Regions from separate parts of the Marinobacterium sp. YM272 genome, predicted to be linked through region 3. Evidence: predicted binding sites of a transcription regulator. Region 3 holds the regulator's gene; each other region holds the start of a gene.
What was found. The regulator FNR, encoded in region 3, switches genes on or off when oxygen is low (the NO sensors DNR and NnrR bind a similar motif). The targets are predictions, from matches to a motif close to TTGATNTANATCAA.
Positions count from the first base shown of each region.

Region 1: ACQUQP_RS03150 (Hsp20/alpha crystallin family protein) is a predicted target of FNR. The motif match lies at 1,318-1,331, and genes of this name have one in related genera.
Region 2: ACQUQP_RS04925 (histone deacetylase family protein) is a predicted target of FNR. The motif match lies at 1,836-1,849, and genes of this name have one in related genera.
Region 4: ACQUQP_RS12955 (DUF523 domain-containing protein) is a predicted target of FNR. The motif match lies at 2,466-2,479, and genes of this name have one in related genera.

Region 1 is NZ_CP194171.1:672,208-676,767, forward strand. It holds gene ettA (energy-dependent translational throttle protein EttA) at 1-1,146, opposite strand, end outside; gene ACQUQP_RS03150 (Hsp20/alpha crystallin family protein) at 1,453-1,875, shown strand; gene glyA (serine hydroxymethyltransferase) at 2,095-3,351, shown strand; gene nrdR (transcriptional regulator NrdR) at 3,549-4,034, shown strand; gene ribD (bifunctional diaminohydroxyphosphoribosylaminopyrimidine deaminase/5-amino-6-(5-phosphoribosylamino)uracil reductase RibD) at 4,031-4,560, shown strand, end outside.
Region 2 is NZ_CP194171.1:1,044,618-1,049,177, reverse strand. It holds gene ACQUQP_RS04930 (tetratricopeptide repeat protein) at 12-1,622, opposite strand; gene ACQUQP_RS04925 (histone deacetylase family protein) at 1,946-2,866, shown strand; gene ACQUQP_RS04920 (sodium ion-translocating decarboxylase subunit beta) at 3,049-4,350, opposite strand; gene oadA (sodium-extruding oxaloacetate decarboxylase subunit alpha) at 4,371-4,560, opposite strand, start outside.
Region 3 is NZ_CP194171.1:2,202,457-2,207,016, reverse strand. It holds gene ACQUQP_RS09870 (heavy metal translocating P-type ATPase) at 1-310, shown strand, start outside; gene ccoS (cbb3-type cytochrome oxidase assembly protein CcoS) at 324-545, shown strand; gene ACQUQP_RS09860 (sulfite exporter TauE/SafE family protein) at 535-1,203, shown strand; gene hemN (oxygen-independent coproporphyrinogen III oxidase) at 1,279-2,670, shown strand; gene fnr (fumarate/nitrate reduction transcriptional regulator Fnr) at 2,762-3,535, shown strand; gene ACQUQP_RS09845 (adenine phosphoribosyltransferase) at 3,698-4,240, shown strand; gene ACQUQP_RS09840 (recombination-associated protein RdgC) at 4,337-4,560, shown strand, end outside.
Region 4 is NZ_CP194171.1:2,918,648-2,923,207, forward strand. It holds gene fabV (enoyl-ACP reductase FabV) at 1-305, opposite strand, end outside; gene ACQUQP_RS12940 (ABC transporter permease) at 390-1,163, opposite strand; gene ACQUQP_RS12945 (ABC transporter ATP-binding protein) at 1,160-1,816, opposite strand; gene ACQUQP_RS12950 (MaoC family dehydratase) at 1,981-2,412, shown strand; gene ACQUQP_RS12955 (DUF523 domain-containing protein) at 2,543-3,058, shown strand; gene ACQUQP_RS12960 (proline--tRNA ligase) at 3,111-4,560, shown strand, end outside.

The sequences.
Region 1 (4,560 bases), 1.5 Mb from region 3:
GATTTCGATCTCGCCGGCATCGGGCTGTTCTTCGCCGGTCAGCATGCGGAACAGGGTGGACTTACCGGCGCCGTTCGGACCGATGATACCGACGATGGCACCCGGCGGGATGGTGAAGTTCAGGTTTTCGAACAGCAGCTTATCGCCGTAGGACTTGGTGACGTTGTGCAACTCGATCACCTTGTCGCCGAGGCGCGGACCGGGCGGGATGTAGATCTCCTGGGTCTCGTTGCGCTGCTGGAACTCGCGGGAGTTCATCTCCTCGAACTGCTTTAGACGCGCCTTGGACTTGGTCTGACGGCCTTTGGCGCCCTGACGCACCCACTCCAGCTCGGACTTCATCGCCTTGCGGTGAGCCGCTTCAGACTTGGCTTCCTGCTCCAGGCGGGCTTCTTTCTGCTCCAGCCAGCTGGAGTAGTTGCCTTCCCAGGGGATGCCGTGACCGCGGTCCAGTTCCAGGATCCAGCCGGCAGCGTTGTCGAGGAAGTAACGGTCGTGGGTGATCGCTACCACTGTGCCCGGGTATTCCTGCAGGAAGCGCTCGATCCAGGCGATCGACTCAGCGTCCAGGTGGTTGGTGGGCTCGTCCAGCAGCAGCATGTCCGGGTGATCCAGCAGCAGGCGGCACAGCGCCACGCGGCGGCGCTCACCACCGGAGAGGTTTTTCACCTCGGCATCCCAGGGCGGCAGACGCATGGCGTCGGCAGCGCGCTCCAGGGCCTGATCCAGGTTGTGACCGTCTTTGGCGGTGATCAGGTTTTCCAGCTCACCCTGTTTTTTTGCCAGCTCGTCGAAATCCGCGTCCGGGTCGGCGTAGGCAGCGTACACCTGGTCCAGCTCGGCCAGGGCGCCCTTGACGTCAGCGACCGCTTCCTCGACCACTTCGCGCACGGTCTTGCTGTCATCCAGCTCCGGCTCCTGCGGCAGGTAACCGACCTTCATGTTCGGCATCGGGCGCGCTTCACCGGTGTAATCCTTGTCGACGCCAGCCATGATGCGCAGCAGCGTGGATTTACCGGCGCCGTTCAGACCCAGCACACCGATCTTGGCGCCCGGGAAGAATGACAGGGAAATATCTTTGAGAATCTCGCGTTTCGGCGGAACAACCTTGCCGACGCGGTTCATCGTGTAAACGTACTGAGCCATCCAGAAGGACCTCTGGTTTTGAAAAGGGTTAACAAAGGATGGCGGGGATTTTACCTCTGAGGCGAATGTAATACCAATGGCGCGACACGGCGATGACAGAGGTGTGCGGCAATAGCGGGTAAGCCGATAGCCGACAGGGCGTGTGGCGTCGAGGTCAAAATCACCCGGTTTTTGCTGCCGGTCAATATCCCGATTTGAAGCGGTTCATTCCACTTTCTATATTCAGATTGGAGATCCGGCGGTGGTGATCCGGCAAGCGGATTCGCCGCCCCGTACCTGAGAATAAAATGAAAAGGGGGTGATCTTATGAGTCGCAATCTGACCCGGTTCAACAGTCTGTTCGACGATACCTTTCTGAACGACTTTTTCCGCCCGCTGAGCGCGCGCGAGGGTGGCGAGAAAGTGCCGGCGATCGATGTTCATGAGAACGACGGGGCCTATACGGTCAACGTGGATCTGCCGGGGGTTAAGAAAGAGGATATCAGCGTCAAGCTTGAGAACGGTGTGCTCACCGTGCGCGGTGAAACCCGTAAAGAAGACAAGGAAGAGAAAGACGGCAAACTGATCCGCCAGGAGCGTCATGTGGGCCAGTTTATCCGTCAGCTCAGCGTCGGTTCCGATGTGGACCCGGCCGCCGTCAAGGCCAGCTTCAACGATGGTGTGCTGTCGCTGACACTGCCGAAGAAAGCGCCGGAAGAGAAAGAAGCGGCTGATATCGCCATCGAATGACACCTCAACATGCGGCGGCCGGTTCTGGCCGTCGCACGGGGCGTTCTGTCAGCCTGACAGAATGAAAACCGCTCCATCCCGCCTGATCGTATTTCATGTGCCCCACGGATGCTTTTTCGACTATAATGCTGGCCTTTTCGCGGCAGTTGGCTAAGTGCGCTCCGGTTTCCGGGCAATAACGGGCCGCTGCCGAAGACGTTGCTCAATCAGGGGACAGTAATGTTTAGCAAAGATATGTCTATCGCCAGCTTCGACCAGGATCTCTGGGACGCAATGCAGTCCGAGGTGACCCGCCAGGAGGAGCACATCGAGCTGATCGCTTCCGAAAACTACACCAGCCCGCGTGTAATGGAAGCTCAGGGTTCCGCGTTGACCAACAAGTACGCGGAAGGCTATCCGGGCAAACGTTACTACGGTGGTTGCGAGTACGTCGATATCGTCGAGAACCTGGCGATCGATCGTGCCTGCGAACTGTTCGGCGCCAACTTCGCCAACGTCCAGCCGCACTCCGGTTCCCAGGCCAACGCTGCCGTTTACATGGCGCTTTGCAAGCCGGGTGACACCGTTCTCGGCATGAGCCTGGCGCACGGTGGTCACCTGACTCACGGTGCGTCCGTGTCTTTCTCCGGTCGTATCTACAACGCCGTTCAGTACGGTCTGAACCCGGAAACCGGCGAGATCGATTACGCCGAAGTTGAGCGCCTGGCGCTGGAGCACAAGCCGAAGATGATCGTTGCCGGCTTCTCCGCCTACTCCATGATCATCGACTGGGCCAAGTTCCGTGAAATCGCCGACAAGGTTGGTGCTTACCTGTTCGTTGACATGGCCCACGTCGCCGGCCTGGTTGCTGCCGGTCAGTACCCGTCTCCGATGCAGTACGCCGACGTCGTTACCACCACTACCCACAAGACCCTGGGTGGCCCGCGTGGTGGTCTGATCCTGTCTGCCCGCGCCGATGAAGAGCTGCAGCGCAAGCTGAACTTCGCCGTATTCCCTGAATCCCAGGGCGGCCCGCTGATGCACATCATCGCGGCCAAGGCGGTTTGCTTTAAAGAAGCGATGGAGCCGGAGTGGAAGGAGTATCAGGCGCAGGTCGTCAAGAACGCCAAGGCGATGGTCAAGGTGTTCCTGGAGCGCGGAATCGACATCGTTTCCGGCGGCACCGAAGATCACCTGTTCCTGGTTGACCTGGTCAGCAAGGATATCACCGGTAAGGATGCGGATGCCGCTCTGGGCCGCGCCAACATCACCGTGAACAAGAACGCCGTACCGAACGACCCGCGTTCACCGTTCGTGACCTCCGGTCTGCGTATCGGTACTCCGGCGGTGACCCGTCGTGGCTTCAAGGAAGCGGAAGTCACCGAGCTGACCGGCTGGATCTGCGACGTCCTCGAAGATATCAACAACGAGGACGTGATCGAGGCGGTCAAGGCCAAGGTCGTGGATATCTGCGCACGTTTCCCGGTTTACAAGTAAATCGGAATATAAACGACGCACGGGGGTGAAACCCTATAAACGGAGGCTGGAAAGTTAAGTCCGGCCTCCCTAGAATACCGGGGCGGTGATAAACCGCCCCGTTTGTTTTATCTGGCGCTTTGTAAAAAACGCTATAAACAGTTTAAAACGCTCTTTTTCCCGGTCTCAGGACCGCCGCTCTTTATTCGAGGCTGAGGATGCATTGTCCGTTCTGTGGCGCAAGTGATACCAAGGTTGTCGACTCACGGCTGGTGGCCGAGGGGCAGCAGGTGCGCAGGCGTCGTGAGTGCGTCAAATGCCACGAACGTTTCACCACCTTTGAAGAAGCGGAGCTGGTCATGCCTCGCGTGATCAAGGGTGATGGCACCCGGCAGCCGTTCGACGAGGCCAAGCTGCGCGGCGGTATCCAGCGAGCACTGGAGAAACGCCCGGTGGGCATCGAGGCGGTAGAAGCCTGTATTACCCGTATCAAACTGAAGCTGCGTGCCACCGGTGAGCGCGAACTGCCGTCCCGTGAAGTGGGTGAGGTGGTTATGGAAGAGCTGCGTAAGCTCGACCAGGTCGCATACGTGCGCTTCGCCTCCGTTTACCGCAGCTTCCAGGATATCAACGAGTTCAAGGAAGAGATTGAGCGTCTTTCCGCCAACCCGGAAGCGAACGGCGGCAGCCAGGCGGACTCATGAGCAGCTTCTCTTCATCCGATCATCATTTTATGGGCCGTGCCATCGTGCTGGCGCGGCGTGGCCTCTATACGACTCATCCCAATCCCCGCGTCGGCTGTGTGCTGGTCAAGCAGGGCGAAGTCGTCGGTGAGGGCTACCATGTCCGTGCCGGCGAAGGGCATGCCGAGGTCAACGCACTGCGCCAGGCCGGTGATAAAGCCAAAGGCGCCACCGCCTACGTCACACTGGAACCCTGCAGCCATTACGGCCGTACGCCTCCCTGCGCTGAGGCGCTGGTTGAGGCCGGCATCTCGCGCATGGTGTGTGCGATGGTCGATCCCAACCCGGCGGTGGCCGGACGAGGGCTTGAACGTCTGCGCCAGGCCGGTATTGAGACTGCCAGCGGGCTGATGGAAGCCGAAGCCCGGGAACTCAATCCCGGCTTTATCCGCCGTATGGAAAAGGGCCTGCCCTACGTGCGCGCCAAGCTGGCGATGAGTGCCGATGGCCGCACCGCCATGGCCAGCGGCGAGTCCCAGTGGATCAC
Region 2 (4,560 bases), 1.2 Mb from region 3:
ATCGACGGCGCTTAGCGCAGCAATACACCAAGCGAACCTGGCGGCAGACTCTCTACCGGCTGTTGACGCAACAGTCCGAACTGATCCAGACGCTCCTGTGCAGCGGTATCCAGTGGCAGTTGTTGTGCAAGACGTAGATAGCGATCGACCATTTTCAGACGCTCTGCACGCCGCTGGCTCGTATCCCGCGCCGATTCCAGGTAAAGCTGCGCCAGGTTCAGCAGCGCAGCGGGATAACGCGGGTCGTACTCGATAGCCAGACCAAAATAGCGGATCGCCTGAGACAGCTTGCCGGCCATGTAATGCTTGACCCCCAGTCGGTTAACCTTGGCAGCCATCTCAGAGTCTCTGCGCGTGCCAGCGGTTTCAGCTGCTGGCTCAACAAGGGTTTCGGGCTCCAGCATCGGCACCCTGTCACCGCTAAGCAGCAACTCTTCCCGCTCCAGGTCCAGGGGAATCTCCAGCGCCCTGTTACGACTGTCCGCCTCCCGCTGCAGGCGACCCGCCTCCTCCTCGTCGCCCTGATCCCGGGCCAGCTTGCCGCGGAGCAGCGCGGACCTGACCTTTAGCGCAGGCTCCTTCGGAAAGTTATATTCGGCGTTATTCAGCAGCGTCTCAAACTCATTGCGCAGATCGGTCGCCCGGCGCGGATCGGCATCTTTCATCTCCAGCCGACGCACGTTGGCCAGACGAAGGTAGGGCTCCGGTGAACGAAAACAGCTATTCCGCCCAAGCACGATGGAACGCCGATAAGCCCCCTCGGCAACATCCAGGGCCTGTGACTGGGTCGCCACACGCCCCAGCTCCATCTGCCGCGGCACTCCCAACGGTGCTTTCCGGGTCGCCTCTTTCAGTGTTTCACGGGCATCGTGAAGCAGGCCATTGAGCTCGTGTACCCTTGCCAGCAGGTCATAGGCGGCGATCAGCAGCGGGTGGGATTCTATCAGCCCAGTCAGCAGCTCTTTCGACTCTTCAAGGCGCCCCAGCCGCAGCAAAGCCTCGGCCATCAGCAGACCGGTATCCTTGTCCTTGTCTTTCCAGTATTGCCGCTCCAGCTCCTCGTAAGCCTGACCCGCTTTACCCAGGTTTATCAGGCAACGGCCACGCAACCTTATCGCCTGATCAAAGCAGGGATCCGAACGGGAGATCTTCTTACAGGCCTCAACAGCAGATTCCAGGTCACCGATCTCAATCGCTTGCTCCATGGGATAGAGCGAGCGCTTGCGAATTATCAGCTGATCCAGGCGCTGCTTGAGTTCTTCAATGGAGAAAGGTCGCGTCAGGAGAAAGTCGGGGCGACTGTCGATAGCGTGCAGCACCAACTCCTGAGACGCATCGGAGGTCATGAATATCCACCCTGCCGTGGGTCGGATAAAACCGCGATAACGCGCCTCTTCAAGAATCTGGGCACCGCTTACAGCATCGCTGCTGTTATGGCCCAGCAGAATAATATCGAACGCTTCGTCACGGATCAGGTCCAGCACATGATCGTTAACCGAGCTTGCCCTCAGGTTCTGGACACCCAGCTCTCGCAGCATGTAAAAGATGGTCGAGCGCATGTTGCCGCTACTATCGACAAGCAGCACACTCTTATCGGAATAATCGATTTTCGGCGGAGCCACTTAACTTTTCGCTCACCCTGCTGAAACCGGCACGCACCGGTTGCTGATCCAAATGACGGGAATTCAAACGCCAGTATACAGAGACTTGAAGCGACGACGAAACAACGGCGGGAGCAGAAAAAGAAAAGGCACCGATGTAGGGTGAAAACATGCGGTGCCTAAAGACAGTTCTATGCTGTAGGTACAGACTACTCCTCCCGCCTGCGGAGCGTTATGACCTGCGTCAATGGGTCGCCGCAGACACTAGCCGTAAGACCTTCGCCTTAAATGCAGCGGCGGGCTTTTGTAATAAAATAAAAACAGATGGGACAAACGGACAAATAATGACAACAGCCTACATAACCCATCCGGACTGCAGCCTCCACAACATGGGGCCAGAGCATCCGGAAAGCCCTATTCGTCTGCACGCTATCCAGCGCGTACTGGAACGCACAGGCCTGATCGAGCAGCTGCTGCCTCTTGAAGCCCGGCACGTGACGCCCGAGCAGATCAAGCGTGTCCATAGCGAGCTGCATCAAACCCGGCTGGAGATGAAGCTGCCGATAGAAGGCGTTGTCTACACCGACGAGGACACGGCACTGTGCCCTGACTCCCTGCACGCTGCCAGCCTGTCAGCCGGTGGCGCCGTTCTCGCCACCGAGCAGGTGTTAAGCGGCAAGGTCAAAAACGCGTTTGTCGGCACCCGCCCGCCGGGCCACCATGCAGAATTCAAAGCGGCCATGGGCTTCTGCTTCTACAACAATGTTGCCGTGGCAGCCGCTCACGCCCTCGCCCAGGAGGGGATAGAACGGGTCGCTATCCTGGATTTCGACGTGCATCACGGCAACGGCACCGTAGATATCTTCAAGGAGCGTCCAGAGGTGCTGGTCTGCTCCACCTTCCAGCACCCCTTCTATCCCGAGCGTTACAGCGAAATAGACCGCCCCAACATCGTCAACTGCCCACTGGCAGCATTCAGTCCCGCCAGCGAGTGGCGCGAAGCGATAGAGTCGCGCTGGCTGCCCGCACTGGATGCACACAAGCCGGACATGCTGTTCATCTCGGCGGGGTTTGACGCCCACAAAGAGGACCCGATGGCGGATCTGAACCTGGAAGAGGAAGACTACCGCTGGGTTACCGAGCAACTGATGGCTGTAGCCAACAAGCATGCCGGCGACCGCCTGGTATCGGTGCTTGAAGGCGGTTACAACCCGGTCGCCCTGGCCTTCAGTGTGCTGGCACATCTGGAAGCGCTTTCAGCCTGAGGTGCTGAGCAAAAACCTCGCGCCGATTGAGCCTGGCACTGCGGTTCTCAAACGGTTGTGACCGATCGCGACGGGGCGTCGCCCCCACAAAAAGCTATCGAACCCGTGTCGATGAGTCACGGGATAGAACGCAAAAGGGCTGCCAGATGGCAGCCCTTTTCTATTACGTCATTGCTAACAAGTTAGCCGACGAACTTGATCATGACACCGGCCGCTACCGCCGAGCCAATAACGCCGGCCACGTTCGGACCCATGGCGTGCATCAGCAGGAAGTTCTGCGGGTTGGCTTCGAGACCGAGCTTGTTGGATACGCGGGCAGCCATCGGCACAGCAGATACACCTGCAGAACCGATCAGCGGGTTGATCGCGTCACCGCCCTGCATCTTGTTCATCAGCTTGGCCATCAAGACACCGCAGGCAGTACCTATACCGAAAGCGATGACACCAAGAACCAGGATGCCAAGGGTTTCCAGATCCAGGAACTTGTCGGCGCTCAGCTTGGAACCCACGGACAGACCCAGGAAGATGGTCACGATGTTGATCAGTGCATTCTGGGCGGTATCGCTCAGACGATCCACCACACCACACTCACGCATCAGGTTACCGAAGCAGAACATACCCAACAGCGGCGCCGCATCCGGCAGCAGCAGTGCCACCAGGATCAGCAGCAGAATCGGGAACAGAACCTTTTCGGTTTTGGATACGTGACGCAGCTGATGCATCTTGATCTTGCGCTCGGACTCGGTGGTCAGCGCGCGCATGATCGGCGGCTGAATCAACGGCACCAGCGCCATGTAGGAGTATGCGGCAACAGCGATGGCACCCAGCAGGTGCGGAGCCAGCAGACTGGCCACATAAATTGCCGTCGGGCCGTCAGCACCACCGATGATACCGATAGCCGCAGCATCCTGAATGGAGAAGTCCATCACACCGGTCATGCTCAGACCTACAGCACCCAGCACGGTCGCGAAGATACCGAACTGGGCAGCGGCACCGAGGAACAGCGTCTTCGGGTTGGCCAGCAGCGGACCGAAATCGGTCATGGCGCCAACACCCATGAAGATGATCAGCGGCGCAGCACCGGAGGCAATAGCCACACTGTAGAAGTTATACAGCATCCCGTTGCTGTAGCCGGCATCCAGTGCCACATCGGTAGCCGCCGTGTGGGCCGAGTGGGAAGCCCCTTTATAGGCTTCCAATACAGCATAGGGGTCAACTGAGTCGACACCCAAGGCACCGGCCAGGCCCGCCAGCACTTCCGGCTTGGCAAAGTGGATCGCGTTCTCCACCGCGGAGAAAGCCAGACCGGCTTCCGGGATGTTAGCGAGAATACCGCCGAAACCGATTGGCACCAGCAGCAGCGGCTCGAAATTCTTGCGGATCGCAAGAAACAGCAGCCCCAGGCCGATCACCATCATCAGCGCCTGACCCGGGCCGATGTTGTAGATGCCCGATGCCACCCAGAGATCGAGTAGTTTATCCATTACTCACACCTTTTATGGCTTCAGGCCAGAGTGACCAGCGAATCACCAACCTGAACGGCATCGCCCTCTTTAACATCCACGGAAACGATGCTGCCCGCGCGTGCAGCACGCACTTCGGTTTCCATCTTCATCGCTTCGAGAATCACCAGCACGTCACCTTCCTGTACGGCCTGGCCGGTGCTGACCATGACTTTCCAGATGTTACCGGCC
Region 3 (4,560 bases):
ACTGGCCGGCGCCCGCGCCTCCGTTGCCATGGCTGGCGCTACAGATCTGGCCAAAACCAACGCCGACGCGGTACTGATCGCCAACGACCTGCTGAGACTGGGCGACGCCGTGCGCCTGGCCAGAAAAACCCGCGCCATCATTCGTGAAAATCTGGCCTGGGCGGCCTGTTACAACCTGCTGGCCCTGCCGCTGGCCGCCACCGGTTATATTCCTCCTTATATGGCCGCAATCGGCATGTCGGCCAGCTCACTGGTGGTGGTTGGCAATGCGCTGAGACTCAGCCGCGCCCCCAGAAAGCCAAAACGCTAATCCGGAGCCCTATATGAGCATCATCTATCTGCTGATACCCATAGCGATCATTCTTGCGTCAATCGCGATCTGGGCATTTTTCTGGAGTGTCAATACAGGTCAGTTTGACGACCTGGAATCACCGGCCCACAGCATCCTCTACGACGATGACGAGGAGTTGATTCCCGGTGATGTAAAGCGTGAAGAGAAAAACCAGGGCGACACAGGCAGCGTCAAAGATAAAAATGGCGCCTGAACCTCTACAGTTTTCCATCGCACTGATGATCGGCCTGCTTGGCGCAACCCACTGCGTCGGTATGTGCGGCGGCATCGCGGCCAGTGTCAGCCTGAGCCAGGGAGATTCACGCCGCGGCATCCCCCTGATCATCGCCTACAACATCGGCCGCATCACCAGCTACGCGGTTGCCGGGGCGCTGATCGGTCTGCTCGGCTACCAGATCAGCGGTGGCAGTACGGGTATTATTCTGCGCACGCTGGCCGCTGTGTTGCTGATACTGATGGGACTGTACGTGGCACAGTGGTGGCAGCTACTGACACGGCTGGAGCGCGCCGGCGGCCTGCTTTGGCGCTATCTTCGTCCTCTCGCCGCCAAACTGCTCCCGGCTGACACCCTGCCGCGCGCCCTGCTTCTGGGGACTCTCTGGGGCTGGCTGCCCTGCGGCCTGGTGTATTCGACACTGATCTGGTCGTCAGCGGCGGGGCACTGGTATGACAGCGCCCTGCTGATGATCGGTTTCGGTCTCGGCACGCTGCCGGCAATGCTGACCACCGGCCTGCTGGCCCAGCAGGTCCGATCGCTGATGCAACGCCAGGGCGTGCGCAGAGGCGCAGGGGTGCTGATTATACTCTTCGGCGTTTACACACTTCCCATTTCCGCTCTGACCGGCCATTGACGTCGGTCAAGCGATACACAGATCGGACTGTTATACTTGCGCCCCGCGACAAGGTTTAACGAGGATTGACCAGAAGTGAGCACCAATAACCGCATCCAGTGGGATCTCGATCTCATTCGCCGCTACGACCTGTCCGGGCCCCGGTATACCTCCTACCCGACAGCGCTTCAGTTCGATCCCGAGCTATCCGCCGATGATCTGATAGAGTGCGCACGCACCAGTACCGATACGAACAGTCCGCTGTCCCTCTACGTGCACATCCCTTTCTGCGAGCATGTCTGTTATTACTGCGCCTGCAACAAGGTGATCACCCGACGTCGTGACAAGGCCCAGCCCTATCTCGACACCGTCTACAAAGAGATGGAACAGCTTGCCAGCTGGTACAGCGGCGAGCGTCAGGTAAACCAGCTGCACTGGGGCGGCGGCACACCGACGTTTATCTCGGATCAGCAGATGCGCGACCTGATGGCTGCGTTGCGCCACAACTTCAATCTGCGTGATGACGACCAGGGTGACTACTCGATCGAGGTCGACCCGCGCGAAGCGCAGGACACCAGCCTCGAAGTGCTGCGCGAGATCGGTTTCAACCGCATCAGCCTGGGCGTACAGGATCTGGATCCAAAAGTGCAGGCAGCGGTCAACCGCATCCAGCCCACCGAACAGACACAGCGGGTGCTCGACACCTCCCGAGCACTGGGATTCAAGTCGATCAACATGGACCTGATCTACGGCCTTCCCCACCAGACGCTGGATGGTTTCAATGCCACCCTCGATGCGGTCATCGAGATGTCACCGGACCGGCTGTCGGTATTCAACTATGCGCATCTGCCGGATCGTTTCCGCCCCCAGCGCCATATTAAAGCCGAAGATCTGCCGAGCCCCGAAACCAAGCTGCATATTCTGCAAAGTACCATCGAGCGATTGCTGGCGGCCGGGTATGTTTATATTGGCATGGACCATTTCGCCAAGCCGGACGATGAGCTCGCGCTGGCACAGGCCAACGGCCAACTGCACCGCAACTTTCAGGGCTACACCACTCATTCCGACTGTGACCTGGTCGCCATGGGCGTATCCGCCATCAGTCAGATCGGCGATGTGTACTACCAGAACGAGCACGAGATCAGCGCCTATGGTCAGGCCGTGGCAGACCGGGGCCACGCCGTGCGCCGGGGCGTCAAGCTCAGCGCGGACGACCATATCCGTCGCGCCGTGATCACCCGGTTGATCTGCCATTTCGAGCTTGATATGCAGCGCATCGAGGCAGAATTCGCTATCGATTTCCGCCACTATTTTCATAAAGAGCTGGACAGCCTGGCGCAGTTTGCCGACGACGGTCTGGTATCACTCGACAGCCATCAAATCCGCGTGACCGATGCCGGCCGGCTGCTGATTCGTCGCATCTGTATGGCGTTTGACGCCTACATCCCGCCTGAAACAGCCACACGCCGCTATTCCAGGATCATTTAAGTGGTTACTTCAAGGCGCGCGCCAAATGTTACATAATGCCTGGGTAGCCGCTTGATAGTGATCAAACCCACCTAGAGAAAGGGACAGCCCCATGGGTGACCATAAATGTGAAGGTAAACTGCGCAGTCTCCAGCAGGTTCACTGCAACACCTGCAGTCTGAGCTCGCTGTGCCTGCCAGTTTCGCTGAACATGACCGAGATCGAACGACTCGATAACATCATCGAGAAAAGCCGACCGATCAAGAAAGGTGAGCACCTGTTTCATCAGGGCGACGCCTTTACAACCGTTTATGCCGTACGCGCCGGAACCATCAAAAGTTACACCCTGACCAATGAAGGCGAAGAGCAGATCACCGGCTTTTACTTCCCCGGTGAGCTGGTCGGTATGAGCGGCGTTGACGGTGTCACCTATCCGGTTTCCGCCAAGGTGCTGGAAACCACCACGGTCTGCGAAATTCCGTTCGAGCGGCTCGATGACCTGGCCGGGCAGATGCCGGAACTGCGTCGCCAGATGCTGCGTACCATGAGCAAGGAGCTGCGCGACGACCAGCAGATGATGATGCTGCTGTCGAAGAAAAACGCCGAGCAGCGTGTCGCTACCTTCCTGATCAAGCTGTCCACCCGCTTCCGCGCCCGCGGCTACTCCGCGACCCAGTTCCGCCTGTCGATGTCCCGTAATGAGATCGGCAACTATCTGGGCCTGGCGGTGGAAACGGTCAGCCGTATCTTTACCCGGTTCCAGGCGATGTCGCTGATCCAGGTAGACGGCAAGGAGATCGAGCTGAACAACCTGTCCGAACTCTACGACCTGGCGGGCGAATGCAACCCGTTTGCAGAGTCCGACAGCAGCACCCAAAGGGGTTAGACATAAAAAAGGCGCTTATCCGCGGGGATAAGCGCCAGTACAGTTGCACAATGAAGTAGCCATCTCAATGTGTAACCCAACGCCGACCATTAAACACCCTCACCCGCTTCTGCACATTGAGTTAGATCAACAGCAAGCCTTGGAGCCAAGGAGCCCTTCCCGATGTCCTACGACGAGTTTTACGTCAAATCCGTTATTCGCTCGCTGCCGGACTGGCCTGAGCCCGGTGTCCTGTTCAGGGATATCACACCGATTTTCAAGGACCCACTGGCACTGAGAATGGTGACCGATGCGTTCATTCATCGTTACCTGAACTCAGACCTGACTCATATCGCCTGTATCGACGCCCGCGGATTTCTGTTTGGCTCGATTCTCGCCCACCAGCTGAACCTGCCGCTGGTTCTGGTACGCAAGAAAGGCAAACTGCCCGGCGACACCATCCATCAGGAATATGAACTGGAATATGGCACCTCCGCCGTGGAGATGCAGTCTGACTCCGTCACCGCCGGCGACAGAGTACTGCTGTTTGATGACCTGATCGCCACCGGGGGCACCATCCTTGCCGCCTGCACACTGATCAAGAACCTGGGGGCCGAGGTGATTGAAGCCGCCGCGCTGATCGACCTGCCGGACCTGCAGGGGTCTTCACGCATTCAGGAAACCGGAGTGCCGGTGTATTCGCTGATCGCGTACGAGGGCGCCTGATACAGGCTCTCCCCTTGCATCTGAGCCAGTGCCACTCAATAATGCGCGCCTTCGCTTAATCCGCTGCAATCCAACTGGACCCTGACAGGAGGCGCAATGCTCTGGTTCAAAAATGCCGTCTGGTACCGTTTCACCCCCGATACCGACTTTGATGCCGATAAACTGGAGCAGGCCCTTCTCGCCAAGCCCTTCACCCCCTGCAACCGCCACGAGCAGAAACGCACCGGCTGGACTTCGCCCACCTCGGGACTGACCGAAGGCCCGGTCTTCGCCAGCAACGGTTATCTGCTGATCTGCCTGCAGCAGGAGGAGCGTATCCT
Region 4 (4,560 bases), 720 kb from region 3:
CCTTCTTCATGGGCGATGCGATCGAAAGCCGCAGCGTTGTACCAGCCGGCCGTGCCGGTTTTCTTTTCTGTACCCGGCTTTTCGAAGAACACACCGATAGTGGCGGCACCACTGCCAAATGCCGCAGCGATGCGGGATGACAGTCCGTAGCCGCTGGAGGAACCAATGACCAGTACCTTCTTCGGTCCGTTCTCGATACCCCCCTGGGCGCGCGCGTATGCGATCTGCTCGCGCACGTTGGCTTCACAGCCGGTCGGGTGTGTAGTAGTACAGATAAAACCGCGAATTTTTGGCTTGATAATCATCGTCTGTCTATCGGTGTCCGGTAGGTGAATTTCGAAGGGCGCTAAGATACCCCATTTTAGCAGGCAACAACAATTACGCTCAGATCAGAGGCGCAACTGGTCATGGCGGGTAAAACAGCGCCGCAGGATAAGATTGACCACTATTAATGTTCCCAGTGCCGTCGCACCGACCAGCATGAGCATGACCAGTATCTGGTAGCGCACCGCCTGCGTCGGATCCGCACCCGCCAGGATCTGGCCGCTCATCATGCCGGGAAGGGAAACCAGCCCCACGGTCATCATGGCGTTCACCGAGGGAATCATGCCCGCCCGTATCGCTTCCCGCCTCAGCTTACGGCAGGACTCTTCCCAGGAACCACCAAGACTGAGAATCAGCTCGACCTCTGCCCTCTGCTGGCGCAGCCCTGAAAGCAGACGTTCCAGCGATATGGAGATCGCGTTCATCGCATTGCCGGCAATCATGCCACCCAGGGGAATAAAGTACTGCGGTTTGTACCAGGGCTCGACCTGCACAACGGCACTGGTCACCGTCACGGTAATCAGCGTAAAAGTCAGCGCCATGGCAATGAAGGTCGGACCCAGAATGGCGACCTTTGCCTCATCCACCCTGCCATGTATCGCCTGGGCAGCCCAGAACAGCATCCAGAGATACAGCAGCAGGATCAGCCAGGGGTTCTGCAGGTCGAAGACAAACTGCAGCAGGTAACCGACCAGCGCCAGCTGAGCAAAGGTGCGCACAGTACCGATAACGAGATCGCGCTCCATACGCAGGCGGTAATAGAGCGATGCCACCGCGGCCAGCAGAATAAATACCAGCGAGATCAGCAGCTGACCCCAACCGATTTCTATCGCATTCATGGCACCCGCTCCAGTCTGCGATTAACAAAGTGGTAATGCTGCCCCTGAAAGCCACTCAGCGGCTGGTGACTCACTACCACCTGCGCCATACCTTCAGCACCGGCGTTGACCAGAAGCCCGGCAACAATCTCTGCGTTCTCCTCATCCAGAGCCGCAATCGGCTCATCACAGAGCAGCAGTTCGGGCTTGAGCATCAAGCGCTGCAGCAGCGCAACCCGCGCTTTTTCCCCGGGCGACAGGCGCTGTGCGTCCGCATCCAGGCTCAGCTCAAGTGCCACGCTGTCGAGCCCCGCTTTTAACTGCCCGTCATCGAAGCTAAGCCCTCGATGCGCTTTCAGCGACAGCGCCAGACAGAGGTTATCCCGCACACTCCCCTCAACCATGACCGGCGTTTGCGGCAGGTAGGCGACAGCACTGCGCAGCGTCGTGACCGGCCAGTCGCCGATGGGCCTGCCCTTGAACAGGACCGATCTCTCGCCACCCGGATCCAGCAGACAGAAGCAGCGCAGCAGCGTCGATTTACCACAGCCGGAAGACCCGGTGATCAGCACGCGCTCCCCCGCCGCTATCGAAAAATCGGTCGCCTCAAGCAGCACCCTGCCCTCACGGGCAAGCTCAAGTGAGCGACAGACGATAAGAGACCTGTTCTCCACGCGTCCCAAACCTCGAAAAACCCTGATTCAACCCGGCCGGCTTCGCGGCAGCAGCCAGTTGGATTACACTGCCCTCTACTATAAATAAGCTGCAACAGATTGAGTGTATTCTGTAACAATTCAAACGCCGCTGCTCCCTAACCCGCTGGACAAGGAAATAAAGTATGGACGACCTGCACGGATACTATCTTGAAGACCTGGAAGTTGGCATGAGCGCCTCTTTCGCCAAAACCATCTCGGAATCGGACGTGTACCTGTTCGCCGGTATCTCTGGCGACAACAACCCGATGCACGTAAACGAAGAGTATGCCAAGCAGACGCCTTTCGGCGGCCGTATCGTGCACGGCATGTTCAGCGCCGCGCTTATTTCAACGGTAGCGGGCACCCGGCTGCCAGGCCCGGGCTGTATTTACGTGGATCAGCAGATCAAGTTCAAAGCCCCGGTACATATCGGCGATACCGCCCAGGCCACCCTCACGGTTACCGAGATCAACGAACGCCGTGCCCGCGTTATCTGCCGCACCGATGTGCATGTGGGTGACAAACTGGTGGCGACCGGCGAGGCAACTTTCATGGTCGATAAGCGCCCCGCCTAAGCGCTAAAAGCAGATTGCGGCAGCAAAAAAAATGGCTGTAACCAAAGTCGGCTTTGACCTGCTGCAATCTAGCTTTAAACTCCGCGTGCGAAAATAACAATAAAACAAAGACGGATATGGTTCGTTACACATGGAAAAAATTCTGGTCAGCGCCTGCCTGCTGGGCTCTCAGGTACGCTACGACGGCAACCACAACCTCATCGAACACCCGGTTATCTCCCGCTGGAAACAGGAAGGCAGACTCATCGCCGTCTGCCCTGAAGTGCTGGGCGGCCTGCCCACCCCGCGCTCACCCGCCGAAGTTCAGTCCCGCTTTCCTCTTCTGGTCACCGACCGGGACGGGGAGGATCGTACGCCTCAATTTCTCGCCGGTGCTGAGCTGGCATCGGATATTGCCCGCGAACATAACTGCTGCTGTGCGCTGATGAAGGCACGCAGCCCATCCTGCGGCAACCGCTCCACCTATAACGGCAGGTTTTCCGGCGAACTGGTCAATCTACCCGGCGTAACCGCCAACGAGCTGATTCGCGAAGGCAGGCCTGTTTTCAATGAAGAGGAGATCGACCAGCTGATCCAGTTTGTCGAGTCCCGCGACCTGCCACGCGAGGCAGAAAACAGCACTCGCTACGCCACGACTTGTGGCTAAGCCACCTCGCCCCTAAAATGAGGGCCATTTTTCACTTGGAACAAGCGGAACCATGCGAGCAAGTAACTACCTGATTGCCACTCTGAAAGAAACCCCGGCAGACGCCGAGGTTATCAGTCACCAGCTAATGCTGCGCGCGGGCATGATCCGCAAACTGGCGGCGGGCCTGTACACCTGGCTGCCAATGGGCCTTCGCACTCTGCGCAAAGTCGAGCGCATCGTCCGCGAAGAGATGGACGCGGCCGGTGCCCAGGAAGTGCTGATGCCCGCGATTCAGCCTGCTGAACTCTGGGAGGAATCCGGCCGCTGGGAGCAGTATGGTCCCGAGCTGCTGCGTGTGAATGACCGCCACGACCGCGAATTCTGCGTTGGCCCGACCCACGAAGAGGTCATCACCGACATGATTCGCCGGGAGATCCGCAGCTACAAACAGCTGCCGGCCAACTTCTACCAGATCCAGACCAAGTTCCGCGACGAGATCCGTCCGCGCTTCGGCGTGATGCGTTCCCGCGAGTTCGTCATGAAGGACGCCTACTCCTTCCATGCCAACCGCGAATCGCTGCAGCAGACCTATGAAAAGATGTATGACACCTACGTCCGCATCTTCACCCGCCTGGGTATGGATTTCCGCCCGGTACTGGCAGACACCGGCTCTATCGGTGGCAGCACCTCGCACGAGTTCCACGTGCTGGCGCAGTCCGGCGAAGATGATATCGCCTTCTCCGACAGCAGCGATTACGCTGCCAACGTGGAACTGGCCGAAGCCCTGCCGCTGGGCGAGCGTGGCGAAGCGACCCAGGAGATGACCCTGGTCGACACACCCAATGCCAAGACCATTGCGCAGCTGGTCGAGCAGTTCAATCTGCCGATCGAAAAGACCATCAAGACCCTGATCGTGGCGGCCAGCGAAGAGTGCGAAGCTGATTTTGTTGCCCTGCTGGTCCGTGGCGACCATGAACTGAACGAGATCAAGGCAGAAAAACTGCCACAGGTTGAATCACCGCTGCGCATGGCCACCGAAGACGAGATCCGTCCGCTCATCGGTGCAGGCCCTGGCTCACTGGGTCCGCTCAACCTGCCGATCCCCTGCATTATTGATCGTAGCGTCGCGACCATGAGCGATTTTGGCGCCGGCGCCAACATCGAAGACAAGCACTACTTCGGCATCAACTGGGAGCGCGACCTGCCGACCCCGGAAATCGCCGACCTGCGCAAGGTAGTGGAAGGTGACCCAAGCCCCTGCGGCAACGGCAACCTGGTGATCAAACGCGGTATCGAGGTCGGTCACGTATTCCAGCTCGGCACCAAGTACTCCGAAGCGATGTCCGCTACCGTACTCGATGAAAACGGCAAGTCCGTCACTATGGATATGGGCTGCTACGGCATCGGTATCTCCCGTGTCGTCGCCGCTGCTATCGAGCAGAACTACGACGACAAGGGTATCGTCTGGCCGCAGACGCTGGCACCGTTCACTGTAGCGCTGGTACCGCTGAACTATGACA